Regions from separate parts of the Psychrobacter sp. Ps2 genome, predicted to be linked through region 2. Evidence: predicted binding sites of a transcription regulator. Region 2 holds the regulator's gene; each other region holds the start of a gene.
The links. The regulator PhoB, encoded in region 2, activates phosphate uptake and scavenging genes when phosphate is short. The targets are predictions, from matches to a motif close to TGTCATNAANCTGTCATAA.
Positions count from the first base shown of each region.

Region 1: the regulator PhoB is predicted to act here: its motif matches at 2,387-2,405, upstream of I3254_RS05945 (DNA translocase FtsK).
Region 3: the regulator PhoB is predicted to act here: its motif matches at 2,527-2,545, upstream of pstS (phosphate ABC transporter substrate-binding protein PstS).
Region 4: the regulator PhoB is predicted to act here: its motif matches at 2,817-2,835, upstream of I3254_RS06200 (porin).

Region 1 covers NZ_JADQAM010000048.1:61,650-66,146, forward strand. The annotation lists gene I3254_RS05945 (DNA translocase FtsK) at 1-2,335, opposite strand, end outside; gene trxB (thioredoxin-disulfide reductase) at 2,884-3,906, shown strand; gene aat (leucyl/phenylalanyl-tRNA--protein transferase) at 3,907-4,497, shown strand, end outside.
Region 2 covers NZ_JADQAM010000028.1:23,411-27,907, reverse strand. The annotation lists gene asd (archaetidylserine decarboxylase) at 1-775, opposite strand, end outside; gene dtd (D-aminoacyl-tRNA deacylase) at 889-1,341, shown strand; gene phoB (phosphate regulon transcriptional regulator PhoB) at 1,454-2,158, shown strand; gene phoR (phosphate regulon sensor histidine kinase PhoR) at 2,217-3,308, shown strand; gene I3254_RS01500 (M23 family metallopeptidase) at 3,416-4,006, opposite strand; gene I3254_RS01495 (DUF3820 family protein) at 4,204-4,497, shown strand, end outside.
Region 3 covers NZ_JADQAM010000058.1:173,501-177,997, forward strand. The annotation lists gene thiC (phosphomethylpyrimidine synthase ThiC) at 1-1,865, opposite strand, end outside; TPP riboswitch at 2,180-2,324, opposite strand; gene pstS (phosphate ABC transporter substrate-binding protein PstS) at 2,618-3,784, shown strand; gene pstC (phosphate ABC transporter permease subunit PstC) at 3,994-4,497, shown strand, end outside.
Region 4 covers NZ_JADQAM010000049.1:53,800-58,296, reverse strand. The annotation lists gene I3254_RS06205 (malate synthase G) at 164-2,362, shown strand; gene I3254_RS06200 (porin) at 2,973-4,037, shown strand; gene I3254_RS06195 (CTP synthase) at 4,229-4,497, shown strand, end outside.

The DNA.
Region 1 (4,497 bases), on a different contig from region 2:
CACGCGCAAGGTCGGTAATGATTGGGTTACCACCAATGTCTTTACCCATTGCCATGCTAATCTGCGCTTTCGGGTCTTTGAACGTTTCTGTATTGAGCAGTTCAATCAAGCGTACCATTTCACGTTTCTTGTTAGGCACTTCGATACCGATATACGGTTTACCCGGAATCACTTCTACCACACGCAAAGAAGCCATCGATAGTGAGCGCGCTAAATCACGCGAGATACCTGTGACTTTACTAGCCTTCACCCCAGCAGCCAACTCTACTTCAAAACGGGTGACGACAGGCCCTGGAATAGCATTAACCACAGAGGCTTTTACGTTAAATTCTTGTAGTTTAATTTCTAACAATTCAGACAGTTTTTCAAGCTCAGCCACAGTATAGCTAGGCTTACGATCAGGATCTGGCTTATCCAATATAGACACTTCTGGAATAGGCGTCAGGCTGCTGCGATAAGCTGCCGTTTGCATCGAGCGTGACTTTTGACTAAAAGCTGCATCATCACTAATATGAGGCATGACCGGTACATTAATGTCGTCATCACTGTCGTCCTCTGGCATCATATCAGTGATATGGTTGCTGCTATCGCCCTCTGGGACAGCAAAACTAACAGATGGTTGCGCGGGCGTTTTAGGCTCAGGCTGTATATTCGAGACTGGACTGGTCGCTTCCACCGTTGGCGCTGCTTTTGGATTGGCAGGAGGCGTATTGGTTGGTGTCATGTCTGACACATCTGGCACATCTGGCAATGCAGGCTCAGTCTCTACTGTTACCGGAGCAACTTCAGGCTCAGGGGCTACTGCTGTTTTTTCAGTATGTGGCAACTCTACAGGCGTATCAGACAGTTGATTGGCTGACTCCTGTGCAAAGCTAATAGGCTCTTCTAAGATAGGTTCTGGGTTTTTCTCTTGTACTATTGGCTCAGCTGCTATGATTTCCTGAACAGGCTTAGAGTCTTCATACGTTCCTACAACAGATTCAGTAGGTTCTGATATGTTAGCATGCTCTGCCAACCATGCTTCTGCCAACTTATCTACTTCCTCAGTCTCATGTGTCGTAGAGATTTTAGGATCAGCAGGTTCAATGACTGGCTGACTGGCTAAATTACTGCTCACTGACTCATCAACTGATGGCTGAGCTAGTGATTCTTTATCATGTATATCTGGTTGATCAACCGCTTCCATCGTTGTAGTGGTCACAACAGTAGCAGGTACTGATTTCTCTAACGATGCTGTACTACTAGTACCCGCTTGGGAATAGTTAGGTACAGGCATAGCCGAGCTGTCCATGCTATTGGCATTATAAACCATTTGCTCACTTGCGAGTAAATCATCGACAGTATTGGCATCATTCCACGCAAAGCTTGGCTCAACTTTGCGAGCAACAGGTGTATTTGAGGCTAATGGCTGGGCTGTATTATTGACCGTATTATCAGTAGAGTTATTAAGCGAGCCTGTATCGGTAACTACATGCTCACCTTTTGAGCTATTAGGTGTCGCTGCTGCTTTTGCTGCGATGACGGAGGCTTTGACACTATCTGCCAACCCTGATGTTGCCAAAAAGTCTGACAATACACTACCGAAACGTCCACTACTGCTGACGTCTTGAGTACCGCTAGTATTTTCAGCAGATTGCAACTCAAGTGGTAGCTGCTCATGCTCTACTTTTTTATCTACCGATTCTTCTAAGTTCTGGGTATCATCTTGTAATTTAGTGCTCGGTTCAGTAACGTCGATAGCATTCTGACTTTTTACACCTGAGCCAAGCCATGATAATGCACGAACCTTTTGATATATCGTCATCCAATGGATATTAAAGGCAAACGTAGCGGTAATCACAACGAATACTGCTAAGAAAACCACACTCCCCCACTGCGATAGCAGCTGTGCCAAACGCGCTTGTAGTTCTAGCCCGATGATACCACCAGCGACGCCTTCGAGGCCGATTGCGTCAGGGTTTGTGACTTGCTGAACTAGAGAGACCAATTGTGCAAATAATGCGCTAGCACTTAATAGTAAAAACACATAAGCGACCAATCGCATGAGCCAAAACGTTGGCTTGTTTTCCCACCAAATCAAGATAGATTCATAAACCACAAATGCCAAAAACCACCAAGCACCAAACCCAAAAAAGCTATAAAGCAAATCGGACAACCATGCGCCTGCCTCGCCGCCCATGTTATTAATCGTGGTCATATCACTACTGATGTGCGACCAGCTAGGATCGTTGCCTGTATAAGTCATCAAAATGACAAACAGATAAACGGCCAGTATTAACCCAAGGAGGGTAAACATTCCCTTTTTTAAATACTCAATAAGCGGTGCTGATATCACGTAAGATCTGCCTTGTTATTAATACTAAATGGTCGCCAATGCATGACTAAGCCTAATCATGCTGACATAAAGTGTTGACATAAATGTACCGAGCGAAGTGTTTGTTTGGCATGTGCCGATCATAGAGCCTTGAAACAACCGTTATCGCTTGGCTCCTACTACACTTGGCATAACTTCTTATAATAACAAATACATAGGTGCAGTGGCGACAGTCTTATCAAGAAAGCGTGTAAGAAAGTAAATCAGTAGACAATTTGCGCAAGAAAACAGCTGGTTAGCGAAACACGAGTGGCAAAATATGGCTAACTGTATTGCCTAAATTCTATAAAATACACATAATTTTTCGCACTTATATTCCAAAGCTCTTTATTCTTTGATTCTAATGATACCTGTGTTTGTTTTAGCAAACTTGCACTTTGTGCGCTGTGCCCTTATGTTATTATCACACAGCAATTAGAAGAAGCATATTCGTAGTCATTTTTGATATTCGTCTTTTATTATATTTATAACTTACATTTTTAATTCGTATATTTAGCAAGGAACAACTCATGGCAACTGACACTACTGCTCCACGTCACGAAAAGCTCATTATTTTAGGCTCAGGCCCTGCTGGCTACTCTGCCGCAGTTTATGCAGCACGCGCTAACCTTAAGCCAGTTATGGTTACTGGTATGGAAGTCGGTGGACAATTAACCACCACTACCGAAGTCGACAACTGGCCAGGCGATGCGCATGATTTGACAGGTCCTGCATTGATGGAACGTATGAAAGCGCATGCTGAGCGTTTCGGCACTGAACTGGTCTATGATCATATCAACGAAGTAAACCTAAACGAGCGTCCTTTTCAGTTGACAGGTAACAACGGTAGCTATACTTGTGACGCGCTCATTATCTCAACTGGTGCCTCTGCACAGTACTTGGGACTAGAATCAGAGACCAAGTTCAGAGGGCTTGGCGTATCAGCCTGCGCCACTTGTGATGGTTTCTTTTATAAAAACCAAAAAGTTGCGGTAATTGGTGGTGGTAATACAGCGGTTGAAGAAGCTTTGTACTTATCTAATATTGCGTCTGAAGTGACCTTAGTACATCGCCGTGATAGCCTACGCTCTGAAAAAATTCTGCAAGACAAGCTATTTGAAAAAGCCAAAAATGGCAATGTCAAAATCGAATGGAACCATCAAGTAAAAGAAGTGGTCGGTGATGACATGGGCGTCAATGGCGTCGTCATCGAATCAATGATTGATGGTAGCACCAAACAACTAGATACAATGGGTATGTTTGTCGCTATTGGTCATAAGCCAAACACTGACTTGTTCAAAGGTCAATTAGACATGAAGGATGGCTACCTGATCGTTAATAGTGGTTTGAATGGTAATGCTACTCAAACCAGTATTGAAGGTGTGTTTGCCGCAGGTGACGTAGCCGATCACGTTTACCGTCAAGCCATCACTTCTGCTGGTACAGGCTGTATGGCTGCGCTAGATGCTGAAAAGTACTTGGATGCACTGGGCGAAACCGTCGCTCGTGACCACACTTATGATTCAACACTAACTGCAGATAAAGAAGCCTAAATGGGCAACTTTACTCAACAGCACGATAAACACATTACGCCTGAGACTTTAAAAAGTCTTGGGCGTTATGACTTTCCTGATCCCATTTCTATCGATCCTGATGGTATTGGCATCGTCGCTATGGGGGGTGATTTAGCACCTGAAACACTGATATCAGCCTATGCTCAAGGGCTATTTCCTTGGTTTAACGAAGATGAGCCTATTGCTTGGTGGTGTCCTGAGCCGCGTTGTGTGATCGCCCCCTCGGCTTATCAACCGAGTAAGTCTCTACGTAAGCAAGCAAATCGCGAACGTTGGCAATTGACGCTTAATAAAGCTTTTGACGATGTCATACATGCCTGTAGCTTACCGCGCAGTGATGGCCTTAATGACAATCATCCCGAAGGTGAGCATACTTGGATTCATGATGAGATGATCGAAGCTTATACCAAATTGCATGCGCAAGGCTTTGCTCATAGCGTTGAAATTTGGGACGAGGCAGGTCAACTGATTGGCGGATTATACGGGTTAAAAATAAACGGCATCTATTTTGGTGAATCAATGTTTCATCGAGCATCTAATGCGTCAAAGCTAGCGTTTTGGGGCTTGATG
Region 2 (4,497 bases):
CATCTAGCCAGTCAGCCTTTGCTGCTTTTGGTAATACTACGATAGCCGTTGAGCCTAGATAGAAGCGTCCGAGCTCTTCGCCTGCTGCAAACTGCATGTCATGATCAGACTCGAATATGTCGTCAGTACGAGCAATCTTGCCTGTCGCGACGGTTTCGATACCAGCGACAATCATAGCACCAACCATCACAACAGCTGCTTTGCCATACTTGGTATCAAACATACAGACCAGACGTTCATTACGCGCAAACAAGTCTGGCACGTTAGCTGCCGTAGTATTGTTGACCGAAAACAGTGTACCAGGTACATAGCGAGTCTTGGTCAATGTGCCAGTAAACGGCATATGCACACGGTGATAATTGCTAGGTGCTAAGTAGATAGTTGCAAAACTACCATCAGCGAAATAACTGCCATCTTCACTATCAGCAAGTAGTTGGCCGACATCATAGTGACGACCTTTTGCCTGTAGTAGTTTATAGTCTTCGATTTGTCCTAGCTGAGAGATAATACCGTCCGCAGGGCTCACGATACCGTTTGCCGTGGCGTCGATAGTACGAGCATCTTCTTTTAACTCGCGGGTAAAAAAGTCATTAAAACTTTCATAAGCGTTAAGGCTTTGGCGTTCGTACTCGTCTAAGCTGATATTATAAGCTTTGGCAAAGCTACGGATAAAGGTGCGTTTGACATAAGGGTGGCGACTGGCGGCCAAACGTCCAGCGACTTTACTGAGCTTTTGCTGCGGCACAAGCTGTTGTAAGGTGGTAAATACATTCATAATAAGGCTACCAAAATAAGGTGTAATATAAGAAATAATAGTCAAGTTAATGACGGTATTTTATCATGGACAGTATATTATTGTATGGCCATAATCTGTTAAGGAATTAGTAAATGAAAGCACTCATACAACGGGTGAAGCAGGCTAGTGTGGTCGTCGATCAACAGTGTGTCGGTCGTATAGAGCAAGGCATATTGGCCTATATCGGTTTGGGACCTGATGATAGTCTGCAAAGCGCAAAGCGCATGATTGATAAAATTCTTACCTATCGTATTTTTGAAAATGACGATGATCCGGCCAAATTTGGTAAACTGGATAAAAACGTTCAGCAGGTTGCTGGTGGGCTATTATTAGTCTCACAATTTACCTTGATGGCAAAAACAGACAAAGGGCGCCGACCAGACTTTGGTGGAGCGATGGCACCTGCTGCGGCGCAAGCGCTATTTGAACAACTGGTCGATTATGCCAAAACTAAGTATCCAAATGTGGCAACTGGTCAGTTTGGTGCGGATATGCAAGTGTCGAGCGTTAATGATGGGCCGCTTAATTTTTTACTAGAAATCTGATTTTAGAGTGTCATCAAGCTGTCATAATTAATCCGTTTAATAGGTAGAGACTGGTGAGTATATATCGCCTTTTTACATGCTAGATTTTGTCCTCTAACACCGAGAATGTCCTATGTATAATGAGCAAATTTTGATTGTGGAAGATGAGCCTGCGATTCGTGAAATGGTTGTCATGACGCTAGAGATGGCTGGGTTTGATAGCTTGCAAGCGGCTGACGTGTCAGAGGCGCATCAGCAAGTGGTCGATCATAGGCCGTCACTGATACTGTTAGACTGGATGTTGCCGGGTGACAAGAGCGGTGTGGATTTTTGTCGTATGCTCAAAAACGATGAGCTGCTCTCTGAAATACCAGTCATTATGCTAACGGCAAAAAGTGAAGAAGACAGTAAGGTGCATGGTCTTGATGCAGGGGCAGATGACTACATGACCAAGCCTTTTTCGACTCGTGAGCTGATTTCTAGAATCAAAGCCGTACTACGACGCAGTAGCGCGATGAGCAGTGATAAACCTATCGAAATTGGACAGTTAAGTCTAGATACTAAGAGTCAGCGCGTGACAGCTGCAGGTAAAATCGTTGATGTTGGGCCCACAGAGTATCGCCTATTGGCATTTTTTATGAGTCACCCTGAGCGCGCCTATACACGAACGCAGCTGCTCGATCAGGTATGGGGCGGCAATGTATACATCGAAGACCGAACCATCGATGTGCATATTAAACGTCTACGTAAATTACTGCGACCTTATGACTGTGATACATTGATACAGACGGTACGTGGAACAGGCTATCGATTTTCTAGCCTGATTGAGCCAAGTTAATCTTGTACAAATAATGCCGCAGCAATATTGAGGCAGCGGATAGTGGTAAGGATAAAAAATGGACAAGATAGCGCCAGCACAAAGTGAGCAATCAGCTCTATTAGAGCAAATATCTACTCAAAGCACAGCGGAGCAACTCAAAAAAATCGGCAGTGCACTACGAGCCTTGCGCGATGCAGTGATTTTGCTCAACAACAATGATGGTCTAGAATGGTGGAATCAGGCAGCACAAGACTTATTGCTGCTACAGCCAGAAGATAAAGGTCAAAATATTTTTGACTTTATCACTGTACCTGAGTTCCGCCAGTATTATGAAGGTACAACGATACCTAACGATGGCGTCCATATAGAATCATGGCGAGATCCTAGTCGCTACTTAAAGTGTGAACTGACCCCTTTCGGTGATGAAAAACTGCTGTTTGTATATGATGTGACCCGCTTGCGGCACTTAGAGCAAATGCGTCAGGATTTTGTCGCAAATGTCTCGCATGAGCTTAGAACACCATTGACGGTAATGATGGGCTACCTAGAAAATTTCTCCGATCAGCCAGATATGCCGCCGCAATGGCGTCGTGGTTTTGAGCTGATGACCCAGCAAACAGCCCGTATGAACAGAATTGTGAACGACTTACTGCTATTGTCTAAGATTGAAATCGAAGAGTCACACGAGCTGCATTACATAGATATGACTAAGCTACTGACCAATATCTATGACGATGCACAGGCCTACAACCAAGCGTACAAACACATCATTCATTTGCATATAGATACGTATGATGGGCTGTACGGGTCAGAGATGTACTTGAATAGTGCGCTATCCAATCTAGTAATCAATGCGATCAAATATACGCCAAAGGGTGGCAATATCACTATCAGCTGGACAAGGACGTCTGATGGCTGCCGTTTCGCGGTCGAAGATGATGGGATCGGTATTGCGTCAGAGCATATCGCCCGTTTGACAGAGCGTTTCTATCGTATCGACAAAGGTCGTAGCCGTGCAACAGGTGGTACGGGGTTGGGATTAGCGATTGTAAAACACGTACTGCACCAGCACGAAGCGCAATTGCAAATCGATTCAGTAGAAGGGGAAGGGTCGACATTTAGTGTGGTATTTCCTTCAAACTATGTCAGATCCGTTACTGCCAATTAATACGATTTCTAGTCTGTATTAGCGTTGGTTTTTCGGTTTCAGTTTCTTGATTAATATAAACCTAGCATGACTTCAAATTAGGATAACGACATACTTTTTTGTATTCGTTAATCCTTTTGCAAAAGCCGATAAGGGTTGACCGCACTGCCATTAATATAGATACCATAATGTACGTGTGTCGGTGTTCCTTTTGCATTACCGCTATCACCCACATAACCGATCACATCGCCCTGATTGACCCAGTCATTGGGGGAGATATCAGCATAGTCTTCTAGGTGGGCGTAGTAATGTCCTGCGCCACCAGGTCCTACTACCACGACTACGCGCCCACCCAAGGTGTTCTCACCAACTTTGCTTACTACGCCTTGCGTGGTCGACTGCACGGGAGTATTACGTGGTGCAAAGATATCGATGCCTTCGTGGGAGCGGCCTTGGCTACGTGCCGCGCCCCAAGTGTCTGTTAGGTTCCGTTCTGGTAGTGGACTGGGCAAGCTGTTTTCTGTCGGCAGCTCTTGTTGCAATAGACTCAATTGTTGCCATTTGGCAACCACAAATGATTGCGTTTGTTGACTGATACTGGGTAGCAGTTTATCAAAGACAAATAACAGTGCTAGTAATACGATAGCCTTAATCAGTAGGCTTATTAAACGACTAAAAAAAGAAGGTCTGGGAGGCTGGTTGTTTCCATCTGCTAGCATTGATGTCTCATATATATTTTATGTCATTTGAGATTTTATTATAAAAGCTTCGTCTGATAACGTATGTATCGCATTGTTATCTATCGTTTTTACCCCCATAGATATTCTTATGGTTAAGGATATAGACAGCAAATACAGTTTTATCTACTTAACATTTCTGCTGAGCATAGACAGTTGCTACTGATGGTTAATACCTTATGAATGATGCTTTTAATCCTGCTGATATTTCTGCCACGCGCGAAACAGCGCTGGTTATCGATACCGAAACAGATCAGGGCAGTGATCCTAGACCTATCCAAGTTGCTACTATCAATGTAGCAACTGGCTTTGAATGGATGAAATACTTTAACAGTGGTCGATCTATTTCGCCTGTTGTCATAAAGGTACATGGTATTACCGATGATGATGTGGCTGGACTTGAGCGTTTTGAGCTAGAACAGTTTGAATTACCAGAGTACTTGATTGGTCACAATGTACGTTTTGATTGGCGA
Region 3 (4,497 bases), on a different contig from region 2:
GCCTCTTTATCCAGCCCTGCTGCATATTCACGCACGTTTTGAGTGATTTTCATTGAACAAAACTTAGGACCACACATGGAGCAAAAGTGTGCCGATTTGTGTGCGTCTTTTGGCAATGTCTCATCGTGATATTCACGTGCAGTATCAGGATCGAGCGCTAGATTGAACTGATCATCCCAGCGGAATTCGAAACGTGCTTTAGATAGTGCGTTATCACGTGCCTGTGCTCCTGGATGACCTTTAGCAAGGTCAGCAGCGTGTGCAGCGATTTTATAAGTAATAATGCCGTCTTTAACGTCTTTTTTGTTTGGTAGACCTAAGTGTTCTTTTGGCGTGACATAGCACAGCATCGCTGTACCAAACCATCCAATCATCGCAGCTCCGATGGCGCTGGTGATGTGGTCATAACCTGGAGCGATATCTGTGGTTAATGGCCCTAAAGTATAGAAAGGCGCGTCCGCACAAAGCTCAAGCTGCAAGTCCATGTTTTCTTTGATGCGGTTCATCGCGACGTGTCCAGGGCCTTCGATCATCACCTGTACATCGTGCTCCCATGCCACTTTAGTCAATTCACCAAGCGTACGTAGCTCACCGAACTGTGCTTCATCATTGGCATCTTGCAAGCAACCAGGGCGTAGGCCATCACCTAGACTAAATGCTACATCGTACTGTTTCATAATCTCGCAGATGTCTTCGAAATGCGTATATAAAAAGCTTTCCTTGTGATGGGCTAAACACCACTGCGCCATGATAGAGCCGCCGCGTGAGACGATACCTGTCAGACGTTTTGCGGTGAGCGGCACATAGCGTAATAGCACGCCAGCGTGAATAGTAAAGTAATCTACGCCTTGCTCTGCTTGCTCGATCAACGTATCACGGAATATCTCCCATGTAAGATCTTCAGCGACGCCATCGACTTTTTCTAATGCTTGATAAATCGGTACCGTACCAATCGGCACAGGAGAGTTACGGATTAGCCATTCACGGGTTTCATGAATATGATTGCCCGTTGATAAATCCATGATGGTATCCGCACCCCAACGCGTGGCCCACGTCATTTTGGACACTTCTTCATCGATAGACGAACCCAACGCTGAGTTACCGATATTAGCATTAATTTTCACCAAGAAATTGCGCCCGATGATCATCGGCTCAGACTCAGGGTGGTTGATGTTGTTTGGGATAATAGCGCGTCCAGCCGCCACTTCATCACGGACAAATTCAGGGGTGATAATTTGAGGCGTATTGGCACCGAAGCTCTCGCCATCATGTTGACGCATATCGGTCAGTTCATGCTGCTTTTGCGTTTCGCGTATGGCGATATATTCCATTTCAGGAGTGATGATGCCACGGCGCGCGTAGTACATTTGCGTGACGTTCTGTCTTGCTTTGGCGCGACGCGGTTTATCAATATGAGCAAATCTAAGGTTAGCAGTGCTGATATCACGAGCACGTGCTTGTCCGTATGAGCTAGATAGGCCGCTTAATTGCTCGGTATCATTGCGTTCCGCGATCCAGTTCTCACGCAACTTTGGCAATCCACGTGTTAGGTCGATATCGACATTAGGGTCGGTATATACACCTGAGGTGTCATACACGTAAAACGGTGGATTATGCTCACCGTCTTTATCTCCCGTACCGCCTACAGGTGTATCAGCCAAGCTGATTTCACGCATCGGTACTTGGATGTCAGGTCTTGATCCTTCGATATAGACTTTTCTTGAGGCAGGTAAAATACGGTGCAAGTCGCGCGCATCTTCTTCGAAACGGGCATCACTTGCGGCACGGTGAGCAGGGGTTTTTAGCGCATCTGCTTTTTTATCTGCTTTGACGTTGGTTGTGTCAGCAGCATTTGAAGCAAGCATTGAGTTGTCGGCTGGGTTATGCGTTTGGGCTTTCGGTGCAATTGAGGTGGTGTCTGCAGTAGTCATATGCTGTCCTAGCGTGTTGGTTTTTGAATAAAATCAACACCGCCAGTATCTGCGGGGGTAGGCATCCATCATCTAGACAAGTTTATATCATGAACCCACAACTTCGACCAAAAAGTATCGTCGCGTATGGTGCTCATCAAATATTGGACGCAGCTTGATATCCTCTCTTCTTATCTGGCTATGCATCACGCATACTAAGACAGTAGTGACGATAAAAATGTATTTCTACGCGCCCTTTGTCATAAATAACAAAGTGCTTAAGACTTCCCTGCGTCGGTACTAACCGCATCAGGTTCGGCGGGTGATCTCTCAGCGAATGTATCAAGGCGACTACTTTGATAAAGCAAGTTTAATAAAGTGAGCCAAAAATACACCGCACCCCGAGTCTGTCAGTGTTGTAAATCAGCCTTCATACTAACAAAATTCTGTACCAACGGCTAATAGTATTTGGATACAAATATTCTGTGTCACGTACGCAGCTCAATATTTTTGTGAATAATTTTTCTGAGTGTTGATAGATGAGAATGCTTAGTATTACTAGGTTGTAGACGAATTATTCAAATATTATGTAAAGCGAATGAAGGATTCTAGAAGTTGTCATTAAACTGTCATAAAGATTTGGCAAGATAACACGCATATCACAAGCAATGCTTTTTTATACCGTTGTTAAACTTCAGGAGTCCTACATGCGTTATTCGTTATTAGCAGTGGCCGTCAGTTGTACATTAATGCTTACGGCGTGTAATAAGTCAACAGATACGGCGGAGCCAACTGCTGATACTAGCAGTAGCGCTGTGACAACAGCTGAAACAACCTCTCAGACAGCATCTTCTGCTACGTCAGATTTTAAATCTGCTGAAAATATCGCTATGAATATTACAGGTGCAGGTGCGTCATTCCCGCAGCCTATCTATGCGAAATGGTCATATGATTACAATGCTGCGACTGGTGGCCAAGTCAACTATCAGTCGATTGGCTCATCTGGTGGTATCAAACAAATTCAGTCAAAAACAGTAGACTTTGGTGCTTCTGATGCCCCAATGACGCCTGAAGAGTTAGACGAAGCAGGTCTGATTCAGTTCCCAACAGTCATCGGTGGTGTTGTACCAATCGTCAACATTGATGGCGTTGAGCCTGGTGCACTGAAGCTAGACGGTACGACTTTAGCTGATATCTATTTGGGTAAGATTAGCAACTGGAATGACCCTGCGATTAAGGCGATGAACCCAGATTTGACCTTGCCAGATGCCCCAATCACAACAGTATTCCGCTCAGATGGTTCAGGTACGACCTTCAACTTCACTGACTATCTTGCCAAGGTTTCACCAGACTGGAAAGACACTGTTGGCGTTGATAAAACCGTCAAATGGCCGACCTCTGCTACTGGTGCAGGCGGTAAAGGTAACGAAGGCGTTTCAAGCTACGTAAACCGCATGAAAAACTCTATCGGCTATGTTGAGTATGCTTACGCTAAGCAAAATAAGATGTCACATACTGCGCTGAAAAACGCAGCTGGTAACATCGTACAGCCATCTGCTGAGACGTTTGCTGCGGCAGGTGATATCGACTGGTCACAACAAGAAGGCTTTTATAAAGTCATCACCAACTCTGAAACTGACCAAGCATGGCCTATCGCTGCTGCGACCTTTATCTTGGTACATAAGCAACCAGAAAATCCTCAGCAAGTCGCTGGCGTATTGAACTTCTTTGACTGGGCTTATACCCAAGGTGATGACAGCGCCATGGAACTAGACTACGTACCATTCTCTGACACGGCAGTAGCCTTGTTCAAAGAGAAGTGGAACGAAGTGAAAGGTAGCGATGGACAGCCTGTCTACAAGCCAGCTCAGTAATTTGTTTTTGCTAAATACTATTTAGCAACTGACAAGTTATCCTCTCGAATAACTATTCTCCGGTAGTTGTTTGAGAGGTTTTAACACAGCAAATTTGATGGATACATCTCGATAAATATGCTTACTCATACCGTTTAAGTTTGTTGTGTTAAGACCTGATATACATCTTTTTAATATTTCGATTCATCCCATTCAATGCTGAGACACTTATGACAGACTTAAGGTCCCAACTGGCTAAACAAAAACGTTACGACGCTTTATTTGTTAACTCTACTAAAGCGTTTGCCATACTCGTCCTCCTATCTTTAGGGGGCATTTTGGTGTCTCTAATTGTTGGAGCATGGCCGAGTATTCAAGAGTTTGGTTTGGGATTTTATACCAGCAATAACTGGGATACAGTCGCCAATGAATACGGTGCATTAGCGCCTATTTACGGCACCCTAGTCACGTCATTTATCGCTATTGTTATCGCGGTTCCAGTCAGTTTCGGTATTGCGATATTTTTAACCGAGATGTGCCCTAAGTTCCTCAAAAAACCACTTGGTATCGCCATTGAGTTGTTGGCTGGTATCCCATCTATCATTTATGGCATGTGGGGATTGTTCGTATTTGCGCCATTCTTTGGTGATCACATTCAGCCATGGTTTATTGAGCACGTCGGGCCTTTGCCTATTATCGGTAAGCTGTTTGCAGGTGCGCCTATGGGACTGGGT
Region 4 (4,497 bases), on a different contig from region 2:
GAACATAAAAATTGCAGATATATCTTCTCAGAAAAATTAGAGAATCAAATATTCCACAACGAATGAGATATGAACGTTTAAACCTCATAAGATTAAAAAATCTTAAACAGTTACTGTCACAACTCAGTATTAGTACCCCTCACGAACAGATAAGGATAACAATATGAGCCAGTCTTCTAACACCAATCGTATTCAAAAAGGCAGTCTTGCCATCGATCAGCAGTTATATGACTTTATTGAAAACGAAGTACTACCGAAAGTCGGTGTGGATTCAGACGATTATTGGTCAGGTTTCGAAAAGGTTATTAAAGAGTTTACCCCGCGTAATAAAGCGTTACTTGCGACTCGTGACAAGATTCAAGCGCAAATTGACCAATGGCATCTAGATAATCCTGCAAAAGATGGCGAAATCGACTATCCAGCTTATAAGACATTTCTACAAGAAATTGGTTATTTGCTACCTGAAGGCGAAGCATTTACGGTTGATACCAAAAACGTCGATGACGAAATTGCACACATCGCAGGGCCGCAGCTAGTCGTACCAGTTCGTAACGCTCGTTATGCGCTTAACGCGACCAATGCGCGATGGGGTAGCTTATACGATGCTTTGTATGGCACCGATGTTATCAGTAGTGAAAATGGTCAAGAAGCGGGTGGTAGCTATAATCCTATTCGCGGTGCTGCTGTTGTCGCTTACGCTAAAGCGTTCTTAGATGAGCACTTTACACTAGCATCAGGTTCTTACAATGATGTGACTGGTTTTAAAGTAGTCGATGGCAAGCTAGAAGTCGTACAAGGTGATAGCAGTACCGAGCTAAAAGATACGGCTAAGTTTGTCGGTTTTGTCGGTGACGCTGAAACTCCTACAGGTATACTGTTAAAGAACAACGGCTTGCATGCTGAGATTCAAATCGATAGTAATCATCCAGTGGGTAAAGACGATCCAGCAAACATCAAGGACGTACTGCTTGAGTCGGCTATGACAGCCATTCAGGATTGTGAAGACTCAGTCGCTGCGGTAGATGCAGAAGAAAAAGTCGAAGTCTATCGTAACTGGCTTGGCTTGATGAATAGCGACCTACAGGAAACCTTTGAAAAGGGTGGCAAAACGCGTACGCGTAAGCAAAATCCAGATCGTGAATATAACACGCCAGATGGTGGCAAGCTGATCTTACCAGGTCGTTCGCTATTGTTGATTCGTAACGTCGGTCACTTAATGCAGAACCCTGCCATCTTAGTCGATCTAGGCGAGGGCCAAGAGCAAATATTTGAAGGCTTAATGGATGGCCTAATCACGCCCCTATTATCACTTAATGATATTAAAGGCAAAAACGAGCTATCAAACTCGCGTCAAGGCTCAATGTATATCGTGAAGCCAAAAATGCATGGCCCTGAAGAAGTTAAAATGGCCAATGACTTATTTAATGCATCAGAGGATCTGTTAGGTCTAGAACGCAATACGCTCAAAATCGGCATCATGGACGAAGAGCGCCGTATGACGGTCAACTTAAAAGAAGCAATCCGCCAAGCCAAAGAGCGCGTTATCTTTATTAACACAGGTTTCTTAGACCGTACTGGTGACGAGATGCATACCAGCATGAATGCAGGTCCATTTGTACCAAAAGGCGAGATGAAGTCGCAAGCATGGCAGCCTGCTTACGAGCAGTGGAACGTCGATATCGGTCTAGAGACAGGCCTACAAGGTCGTGCGCAAATCGGTAAGGGCATGTGGGCCAAGCCTGATGAGATGAAAGAGATGATGGATACTAAGGCTGCTCATCCTAAGTCTGGTGCTAGCACTGCATGGGTACCATCACCAACGGGCGCTACCTTGCATAGCATACACTATCATCAAGTCAGCGTAGCTGATGTACAGGACACGCTGAAATCACGCGAGCGTGCTAGCTTGGATGATATCTTGACCATTCCATTAGCGAAAAATACCGATTGGACTGATGAAGAAAAGCAGCAAGAGCTTGAAAACAATGCTCAAGGTATCTTGGGTTATGTCGTACGCTGGGTAAATCAAGGCGTTGGTTGCTCCAAGGTGCCTGATATCAATGATGTCGGTCTCATGGAAGATCGTGCTACTTTGCGTATCTCAAGCCAACATATTGCCAACTGGTTGCATCATGGCGTGGTTAGTGAGCAGCAAGTGATGGATACGATGAAACGCATGGCCAAGGTCGTCGATGAGCAAAATGCAGGCGATGATGACTATCAATCAATGGCAGATAACTTGGATAGCTCTTATGCATTCAAAGCCGCCTGTGATTTAGTATTCAAAGGCCGCGCACAGCCTAGTGGTTATACTGAGCCATTGTTGCATCAAGCACGTTTGGATCTCAAAGCAAACGCTTAGAACAATAGACTAAATATGACAGGTATTTGAGCACATTTGGTGAGCAAGTATGCCAGTCAGTCTTGCTCGTTTGTAACTGATAAATTTGCTCAAATAGATTATTAACTTCTTAATTAGCGCTATTTATTTTTTAGTAAGTAGCGCTTTATTTTGGACTATTATTCGATGTCTATTATAAAAATTTAAGAATATTAGTAATTGTATTAACCAATATTATTTGTATCTAATTGAGTAAGTAGAAGTTTTTTCACAATCGTTCAAATAAAATAAAGTATCTGTTATTTGATAATAGTTGTATCGAAAAGGCAAAAAAATATGTTGCAAATTATGTCAAAGTTGTTATGCTTGTATTCGAAGTATGAGTTTGGTAACGGATGTTACGCAATGGAAGGATAAAAACTAAAGATTACATGGCAGTTACTTTTTTAATCCCAGTTATGTAAATCATGGTTTTTTTCATCTTACTGTAATAGAACTTCGCCACACTTGTTTCTGACTAATCTCGGTAGCCAGTTACACATTATATCTTTGAGGATTTGTGACGATACCATTATGGGCGCCAGCTAATAACAGCTTGCTCATTACTACAATTGTAAAGTGGAGATACCCCATGAAAAAACTACTTTTAGCTACAGCCGTTGCTGCTCTATCTGTTTCTGCAGCCAATGCCGCTCCTACCTTATATGGTAAAGCATTTGTTACTGCCGACTATGTAAATGCTGAGTTTGATGCAGCTGGTAGCACGAATGATTATGATGAAGACACTGTAGAGATTAACTCTAACTCTTCACGTATCGGTATCAAAGGCTCTGAAGCCTTAACTGCCAACACTGACGTTATCTATCAGCTAGAGTATGGTACTCGTGTTGACGGTGATAAAGATGGTTTCACTAACCGTGATACATATCTTGGTGTCGTGAACAAAAACTTTGGTGAGATCCGTGCTGGTAAAAACCAATCTACTTTAGATTATGTAAATAATGTAATCGTAAATGACGGTTACTGGGATAATTTAGGTGGTAACAAACTTGAGTCAAATGAGTCGCAAGGTGGCTTAAATATGGCTGATAGTAGCCGTATTAAGAGTTCAATTGTTTGGAAGACTCCAAAATATAATAACCTACCATTACAGCTTTCTGTAATGTATAGTTCTGATGAAGCAAATGGCAACAAAGATGACGGATTCGGCGCTGCAATGATGTTTGATCAAGGTACTGGCTTTACTGCTGGTGTGGCATATGATAAAGATCAAAACATCGATGGTGATATCATCCGTGGTACAGCGACTGTCGATCTAGGTAAATACATGGCCGCTCCTATTACTTTAGGTGCATTGTATCAAGTAGCAGATTTTGACTACGAGGGTGATACCGAAAAAGAGAAAGGTTTTGTTCTTAGTGCAGCAATGGGTTTAGCCAACTTTGCTCGTCCAGCAACCATCTATACTCAGTACAACAATACCTCGAACCTAGATGGCGTCGACAACGCTGATTCAGACCAAATAGTGGTCGGGGGTAAATACTTCTTCAAAGACAACATCATCGCTCATGCTTATGCGGGTATGAACAAAGCTGAAAACGTCCAACCTACAGGTACAGACGATAAGCCTTATGTAGGCGGTAAAGGTGATGTTGATGTAGTAGTAGTTGGTGGTGGTCTAGAATACTTATTCTAATCTAACCATTAGAATCTGAATAAAAAACTCATCCTTCGGGGTGAGTTTTTTGTTGCGTAGCGTTTTAATAATAGAAAAATGTTTGCTACCAGCACGAAAACATAAGAGTTTCAGACAGTTTGCATTTTTGCCCTATATTTTATGGCGTATTTTTAGTAAAATCCTTCTTTACCAATTACCGACAGAGTACTATGACCAAGTTTATATTCGTGACCGGTGGGGTAGTGTCCTCACTAGGAAAAGGTATCACCGCAGCTTCTCTTGCAGCGGTCTTAGAAGCACGTGGCGTGACTGTCACGATGACCAAAATGGATCCGTATATTAACGTTGATCCAGGTACAATGAGCCCGTTTCAGCATGGTGAAGTATTCGTCACTGAAGATGGCGCAGAGACCGATTTAGATTTGGGTTATTACGAGCGCTTCTTGCGTCACTCAAAAATGAGTAAGAGTAATAATTT